DNA from 2 places in the Pseudoalteromonas sp. THAF3 genome. Region 2 is predicted to be linked to the other one. Evidence: riboswitches for the same ligand, from Rfam matches in the RefSeq annotation. Region 2 holds a riboswitch; the other holds the start of a gene.
The links. A riboswitch is a leader RNA that binds a small molecule or an ion and turns the genes downstream of it on or off. The one in region 2 is predicted to bind lysine.

Region 1 (4,215 bases), 1.6 Mb from region 2:
TTTGGCATATTTAAATCCATTAATACACATTGATAGTGATGTTCTAGTAATTTATTGAGTGCTTGCTCACCATCATCAACAATGGTGGTGTTAAAGCCTATTTGCTGAGCTTGTTTAGCAAGCACTAACTGATTTATTGGGTTATCTTCAACAATCAGAATATCGCCATGCTGGCTGCTTGGCTCTAACCGGGCTTTGTCGATAGTAAGTACGGGCCAAGTTAGCTTGGCCTCAGTGCCTGTTGTGGTACTACGAATCGTAAGGCTTCCACCCACCTCTTGAGCCAACGCATACACGAGGCTGAGACCTAATTTCGCGCCCTGAAAGTGCTGTACCTGCTCGGTGTTGTAATACACAGCATGTTGCTGAGCAGCCTCAATATAAGCAGTAGCAATGCCATCGCCGTTATCTTTAACGACAACACTCAGCAGCCCAGCTGGTTCATGGTATTCAAATTGCACATGCACCGCAGCGCGCGTATGTATAAAGGCGTTGCTCAATAGCTGATTAACTGCTTGGATTAAATGCAGATGATCAGTTTGTGCTTGAACAGGTAGGCTATCTTCACCCTCGACACTCAATCGCTGCAGGGTTTCAGACTTAAGCTGCCAAGGCGCCAATATTGCACTCACCGTTTGCTTTAATGACTGTTCGGTCACTAAAGTAGTAAACGCTCCCGACTTAAGCTTCTGTAATTCCAGCATTTCTTGCACTAATGCCTGCAAATGTCGGGCGCAGCCCAATGCCGTTTGCTGTTCTTCGCGACCAGCCGCAGTATGAGAGTCCAATAGGCCAATAATCCCCGTAATTGGCGTCATTAGCTCATGACTCATATTAGCTAAAAAGTCAGATTTTACCCGATGCGCATGCGCGGCTTGACGCCGTTGGTAACGAAGCCGATAAAGAATGGCTGACACTCGACGTGTCAAAGGATTAAAGATGAGCCACCACTCACATAAAATAGTAGCAATGGCTGCCAGCGTTAAAAGGGGAATAACAAGCTGTAAATGTTCTATTTTTTGCTTAGATTTTGACTCTAATACGGTGACAACAGCATCTAAGTCCTGCAATAACGACAGCAGTTTTTGACCCTGAAAAGCACTTAAAGGTGCATCGCTGCGACTCGCTAACTGCACATACTGGCGCACCCGACCATCCAAGCCCTGCTGGTGATAAAGCGCCAGCACCTGAGGGCTTTGCTGCACCAACTGTGAGCCTAATAAAAACTCATGGTTATTGTAAAAGCGCATAGTGGCACGAGCGAGTTGCTGCTGCTCAAAACTTACAGCACGGTCATTGACGGCCAATTTATGCAATGCAATCTTCTGCGAAAGCATCCGCTGCATACCTGCAATATTTATTACTTTTGCGTCATTTCGCTGCATATTGATACTTTTCATCACATAAACCGTAGAGCTAAGTATGACAACAACAAGCACACTGGCTGCCCAGAAATAACGTTTTTGTAAGTGTTTGGTAAGACGTTGCATAAGAGGGGCCTTTGCAATAACCCCTTAATACTGACACAAAATCAGCCTTTGTAAAATTTGTTCTCGCTTTAGCGTTGACAGCGTTAAGCATAAAGTGATTGAATAAAAAGGCACCCTTATTGAGTCGGCCGCATGTGCTGTGGTCGCAAGGGCTAGAAGAGGAGCGTCATTCAGGTAGTTATGGGAAGGAGAGCAAACTCCAAAGCACCATAACGAGGGGAATGTACGCCGAGAGACCAGTAAAGTTTGCTACTTACTGTCTCGGGCGCATGGGTTGAATCCCAGCGACTGTCACCATTAGCGCTTAGCGCTATGTTTTTGGTGGAGAGCTTCTGGTCTTAGTAACGCTGGGCCCATTTGGCTCTGTGTTTTAAGCCCATTCGCTCTTCGAATTTAACCAGTTCGATGCGAGGCGGGCAACCCCTTCCTAATTCAATCGAACTCGCACTAAGTTCGTGAGAGATGACTACAACTCATTCTTTAGCAGATACCATTGTCTGGACAGCATTGATCACTCCGATGCATGCTGACGGCAGTATTGATTTTAACACCTTAACCCTACTTGTGCGCGAGCAAGAGCAAGCGGGAAATGGCATTCTTATTCTTGGCTCTACTGGTGAAGCTCTGGCTCTCAGTATAGATGAGCAACAAGCCGTAGTTCGTCACGTTACGGCGCTCACCTTGCGTGTGCCACTGATGGTTGGCGTGGGGGGTTTTAATCTTAGCCAGCAACTACAATGGCTTAGTTTTTGTAACCAACACCCCATAGATGCCTACCTTCTGGGAGCGCCCCTATATGCTAAACCGGGTATTCAAGGGCAGCTACATTGGTACTCGGCACTGCTGGATGCCAGCAAAAAGCCGTGCATGTTGTACAACGTGCCCGGACGCGCCGCAGTTAGTATTCCCCCCACAGTCTTAGCTCAGCTACAACAGCACCCACTGTGCTGGGCACTTAAAGAAGCCAGCGGTGATATTGCACAATTTGAGGCTTACCGCGAAGCCGCGCCTGAGTTAGCGATTTTCAGTGGCGACGACGCGCTGATGCCTTATTTTGCTCAGGCCGGTGCAGCGGGCCTTGTATCTGTGGCCGCCAACGTCTGGCCACAGCAGACACAGCACCTGGTACAACAATGCCTTCAAGGGCAAAGCGTCAATGCCTTTGTAACCTGGCGCAGTGCAATTGATGCGCTGTTCAGTGCAGCCAATCCAGTACCCGTTAAGTGCCTTTTGCATGCTCTTGAACGCCTCAACAGCCCGGTGTTACGACCACCATTAAGCCACCTTGAGCTTAATGACACACAACCACTTCTTAATGCCCATGAACGCATTGTTGCGTGGGCACATTGATAAAATTAGTTAACAAGGTACCTCAGTTATGAGTTGGTTAGACTTACTAAATGACCTCGAAAGCGGCCACGTACGCGCCGCAACACAAGACGAACACGGCCAATGGCACGCCAATATAGACGTAAAGAAAGGCATTCTCGAAGCCTTCAAAAATGGTAATAACACCGAGTTTGCGGGCGGCTTTGTTGATAAGCACAATCTAGCTCCTCGCGGTTTTAGCGCCCAAGATAATGTTCGCATGGTGCCTGGCGGTAGTGCTGTGCGTCGAGGTGCTTACGTTGCCCCTGGCACCATCATTATGCCACCCGCATATGTCAATATTGGTGCCTTCATTGATAGTGGAACTATGGTCGACAGTCATGCCTTGGTAGGGTCATGTGCGCAAGTGGGCAAAAACGTTCACCTTAGCGCCGCCGTGCAATTAGGTGGCGTGCTCGAGCCAATTGGCGCTAACCCTGTGGTGATTGAAGATGATGCCTTTATCGGCGCGGGCTGTGTCATTGTCGAAGGGGTGGTAGTTCGCCAAGGTGCGGTACTCGCCCCTGGTGTACGTTTAAGCGCCACTATCCCAGTATATGACTGCGTTAACGAGCGACAACTCGATAAGGGCGAAGCGATTCCGGCCAACGCCATTGTTATACCTGGCTCGCGCCCAAGCTCTAGCGCTTGGGGACGCGAACAAGGGCTCAGTATGAGCTGTGCGCTTATCGTAAAGTATCGCGATCAGCACAGCGATGCATCGCTGGAGTTAGAAGAGGTATTACGCTAATGCCTGTCTCTGGCGCATTGTTAAACGCTTTTGATACCCTCACTCAGGAGCGCCACGAGCCTTGCTTTGTCTACGATCTTGACAGTCTACGTAAGCACCTTGATGAGCTGATGGCGCAAGATGTGGTGAAGTTATGGTATGCGGTAAAAGCGAATCCTTTATCTGCGGTTATCGATACTCTGGCAGCTGCTGGCTTTGACTTTGATGTCGCCAGCAGCGGTGAGCTCAACCAGGTGCTTTCACAACCTGTTGGTGCACAACGCATCCTCAACACTGGGCCGGCAAAATCGCGCCAGCAGCTAGGCGAATTTTTAGACGCTGGGGTGCGTACCTTTGTGTTGGAGAGTATCAATCAAGTTCGCTGGCTTAATGAGCTGGCGTACAACCAAGGTATTGAAGTGGATGTGTTACTCAGAGTGCAGTTGCGCTGGCCAGAGGGTGAGCGCAATCCGCTCGGTGGCAATACCCTGACTCCGTTTGGCTTAGCGCCAGAGCAGTGGCAAGGGCTCTACTTAGCCGACTACCCTGCGCTGAATTGCATTGGCCTTCATATTTTTCAGTGGGGCAACATGCTTGATGCGGCCCAACTTCTTCACCTATGGCAAA
Region 2 (4,215 bases):
TGGCGATTACACTATTATGCTCATCTAGACAGCTTCAGTGATAGCGAACGTCGTTGGTTTAGTGGCGGTGAGCAAATAGGCAGTGTTGGCACCAGCGGCAATGCCCAAGGTAAAGCCGCTCATTTACACTACTCATTGGTGACTTTAATTCCTTACTTTTGGCTTATTGATAGCGCCCCCCAAGGCGTCAAGAAAGCCTTCTACCTCAACCCTATAACTTATTTCGACAACTAACGGAGCAACGGATGCGATTAGTATTACTGGCTTTGGCGTTTATTTTACTGCTATGCAGTTGCGCAGAACCCGTCCCTGCACAAAAGCGCGATTATGTCGGGCACTGGCAAAGTCCCAGCATGAGTTTATTGATTCTTGAAGATGGCACAGTTGCCTATAAACGCTATAAAAACGGGGGCTCTACCTCAGTGGAAGGGCCGTTGCAATCATTCGAGGGTGACGACTTCAGTGTTGGCATTGGTTTTTTCAGCACCACCTTCATCGTCAACGAGCCACCGAACAACAACGACGGTCAATGGACTATGGTCGTTGACAATGAACGGCTAATAAAACAACCGTCTGCCTACAGCCATTAAATTCAGTTTTCATCAAACAAGGAAGACCCCAGTGAGTCAACTTACCCGCAAAAAGCAATTTGCCACGCGTGCGGTGATCACCCGCGCTTTATACACCGGTGCATTGTTTATCTATGTACTGTTTTTTATTAATTTTATGATGGAGCAGAGCTTTTGGGCGCAAGCGATATCGGTGTTGATATTTAGCTTTATGCTCAGTGCCCAGTATCAATGGAGCATCGAGCCCATACGCTGTAGTGCCATATTTGTTGAGCATGGGGTACTGAACTTACTTGATACGCCGATAAAGCTCGCTGATGTCAAAGAGGTAATTTACTGCCAGCACCAGCGTTATGAACATGTTGTTCGTTTTCGCTATCACAATAGAACTTTTCAAGACTTTGAGCTCTCCTCGAGTGACCTGATAGCCGATTTACAGCTTTATCATTTTTTAGTGGCCCAAGGTTTGGTGGTGCGCATGACTGAAGACAGTAGTCAGTTTTCTTAGATATTGGCGAGCACTCACTATTAGCTTATCTCATGAAGATTTTATTCACAGGAAAGGTAACTTTATTTTTCACACAGTATCGAGCATTTATTCTTTATAAGAAATTTTTTATAAGTTGATTGTTGCGTAATTAAGGAATTATAACGTTGGCTTTTTAATGAAAAAGAGGTGTTCAGATTTATTTATTGTTGATAGGTTAATAGCGACTTGATTGAAAAACAATCAACTTAGTTTCTGTTTATATAAATGATAAGTTTATGTAGCATTTTTGTTTCCAAGCTATTGTTAAGGAAATAAAAATGAGACAAAAAATTTTATCAGCCTGTGTGTTGGCGTTGCTCTTTTTCGTGGCCAATAATGTATTGGCATCTAGCTCACAAATAAAAGTAACAGACTACAATACCTTCTATGATACCCAAGTAAACAGTGTAAATTGCGGAGGGTATTGGGACGAGCGATTAGTGAGAGTCTGTGATTATAGAACCGAGTTAGTAGACGTTTCTTACAAACGTTGTCACTACAGGCTTACAGCATCGGCTTCTAATAGCGATGCGCCAGAGTGGGAAACTCGCGTTGTATTATCAACACAAAGTTGCCCAGCAAACTGGACAATTGCCGGACCTTCTGGCCAGGCTCCCGGTGGCGTATATATGCATCAACACAACTCCTATTTCACTCAACAAGAAGAGCAAACCGTCGAATATAATTGTCGTATGGAAACGCGAACTGTTTGGGTGCCAGTTGATGGTGAGCATTGCCCCATACAACCTTAATTAGATTCCATAATCGGCAATACACAGGCTGGCTGCGGCCAACTTGTGTATCCAAGCAATCATTCACCGCCAGAACACCTTCCAGTGAAGTGTGATATTGACTTCTAGCCGTCTGCTAGGTACATTGCTGATTCACTTCGGTCGTAAGACCGAATGTGTCGCAGAAGAGGTGCGATAGCTAGGTAGTAAACGTGAGGCCGACGACAGCCTTTGATCGTTTATGAGGGAGACTATCGCCGAGGAAGTGCATTGTGCGTCGCAATGGCTTTCGGTTCTTGAGGCTGAATCCTCGGAACTGTCACCTGTAGGGGTGGAGGGCTTCTGGCAATGGACATTCTTACCTTTTTAGTCTTGCCAAGTTCTCCTGATTGTATTTGAAAAATAACTCGTTTTTCATCTCGGAGAGATAATGAATCAGGAATATTCTGTCGCCAAGTTTGGCGGCACTTCAGTGGCCGATCATGGCGCTATGAGCCGGTGTGCACAAATCATCGCAGATAATAACAATGTGCGTGTAGTGGTTGTCAGCGCCAGTGCCGGGGTCACCAATCACCTGGTAGCGTTATGCCAAAGTGCATTAACGCCTCAGCAGCGCCAAGCGCACATCGATGGGGTGATCGCCATCCAGCTCAATATTCTCGAATATGTCAGCCTTGATGCCGATTTAGCCCACGGCTTTGATGTCACCTTGAGCGCCTTTCGAAGCAGTGCTGCGCAAGCGCCACAATCGAGCGCTCACAGCGATGAGCTACTGAGTTTTGGCGAGCGTTTCTCCTCTTATTTGTTTACTCAGGTATTACGGGAACACGGCGTGGCGGCAACGCGCTTTGATGTGCGTTCGGTGCTCAAAACAGATAGTCAGTTTGGCAAAGCCCAGCCCAATATTAAAACTACGGCACAGCAAGCCCATGCCCAATTGCTGCCGTTGCTTAAAGATCAAGTGGTTGTCACTCAGGGCTTTATGGGCAGTGATGACTATGGCGATACCACCACGTTAGGGCGCGGGGGGTCGGATTACAGCGCGGCCTTATTAGCCGAGGCGATTGGCGCGAACAGCGTATATATTTGGACCGATGTGGTCGGTATTTTCAGCACCGATCCCAGAGTCTGTACCAAAGCCGCACCCATCGCCCACTTAAGCTTTGACGAAGCCGCCGAAATGGCAACCTTTGGCGCAAAAGTCTTACACCCGGCAACTATCTTACCCGCTGCGCGCAGTGGCATCAGTGTGTTTGTTGGCTCCAGTCGCGAACCACAAGGGGGTGGAACCTGGATACAAAAAACGCCACAAGGAGACACTTTAGCCGGGGTTCGCGCTGTGACTCAGCGTAAAAACCAAATTCTCTTGACCCTAAAAAGCCCGGAAATGTTATTAGCGAGCGGCTTTTTAGCGCGGGTGTTTACTATTTTGAGTGAGCATAAAATCTCCGTTGATTTGGTCACAACTTCGGAAATAAGTGTCGCACTGACGCTCGATAATGCCCCGAATGCCAGTCGTCCGGAGCTAGATCAGCAAGCCCTTGAGCGTTTAAGCGAGTTTTGCCATGTGTCAGTTGAGAATAACCTCACATTGGTGGCGTTAATTGGCTCGGAGATTGTACTGCGTCAGAGCGAGTTGAATTTAATGCAGGTGCTCAGTGAGTTTGATATTCGCCTTATTTGTCACGGCGCATCGAAACATAACCTGTGCTTCTTGGTTGAGCAAAGCCAGTCTGATGCGGTGGTGCAAACTATTCATCAACGGCTGCTGGAAGGTTAACAGTAAGCACCGGGCGCTGCGTATCGGTGATGAGGCTGATATCAAAGTGCCCGGCAAATAGCTCCTGACAATACACCTGGCCATCAAGGGCGGCGATAAGCTCCAAGATGGGTTGGCCTAACAAGGTGGCAATGGGTTGCTTAGTCGCTTTTGCGTAGGCTTCTTTTAATGTCCACACCCGGAAAAAGGTCTCAACATCGCTGCCAATATCCCTTGCCTCGGCCTCAGGATAATAGTGCGCCGCCAGCTTCTTAAAGGCGCGTGCGTTGTCAATTTTCTCAATATCTACGCCTAATAAGGCTGCGCCGCGCGTCATCGCGACGGCAATGTGGCCGTGAGCGTGGCTGATGACTACCCGCGCATCGAGGGGGTGGCCATCAACGCTGAGCACCAGCTGCGCCTGACCAACGTCAAATTCACTGCACCAGGCAGCAAGGGGGTAATCGCGATACTGTGGGTAGAGTTGTCGCGCCAGCTGTTTTATAGCCCAGCGTGTGGCGCGATATTCCTGCTGCGCCTGCACCTTTTTACGTTTTGCTAAGACCGCTTGCTCTATGCGGTGCAAATGTGAGTCATCTAATTCACTGTGCGCCTTAGCACAATAAA

Region 1: another riboswitch for lysine. It lies ahead of dapA (4-hydroxy-tetrahydrodipicolinate synthase); the one in region 2 lies ahead of lysC (lysine-sensitive aspartokinase 3).

Annotation. Positions count from the first base shown of each region.
Region 1 is NZ_CP045418.1:260,998-265,212, reverse strand. It holds gene FIU82_RS01260 (response regulator) at 1-1,490, opposite strand, end outside; lysine riboswitch at 1,639-1,830, shown strand; gene dapA (4-hydroxy-tetrahydrodipicolinate synthase) at 1,953-2,840, shown strand; gene FIU82_RS01250 (2,3,4,5-tetrahydropyridine-2,6-dicarboxylate N-succinyltransferase) at 2,869-3,609, shown strand; gene FIU82_RS01245 (PLP-dependent decarboxylase) at 3,609-4,215, shown strand, end outside.
Region 2 is NZ_CP045418.1:1,814,482-1,818,696, reverse strand. It holds gene FIU82_RS08370 (M23 family metallopeptidase) at 1-234, shown strand, start outside; gene FIU82_RS08365 (hypothetical protein) at 246-590, shown strand; gene FIU82_RS08360 (hypothetical protein) at 622-1,077, shown strand; gene FIU82_RS08355 (hypothetical protein) at 1,377-1,850, shown strand; lysine riboswitch at 2,007-2,179, shown strand; gene lysC (lysine-sensitive aspartokinase 3) at 2,260-3,609, shown strand; gene FIU82_RS08345 (4'-phosphopantetheinyl transferase superfamily protein) at 3,581-4,215, opposite strand, start outside.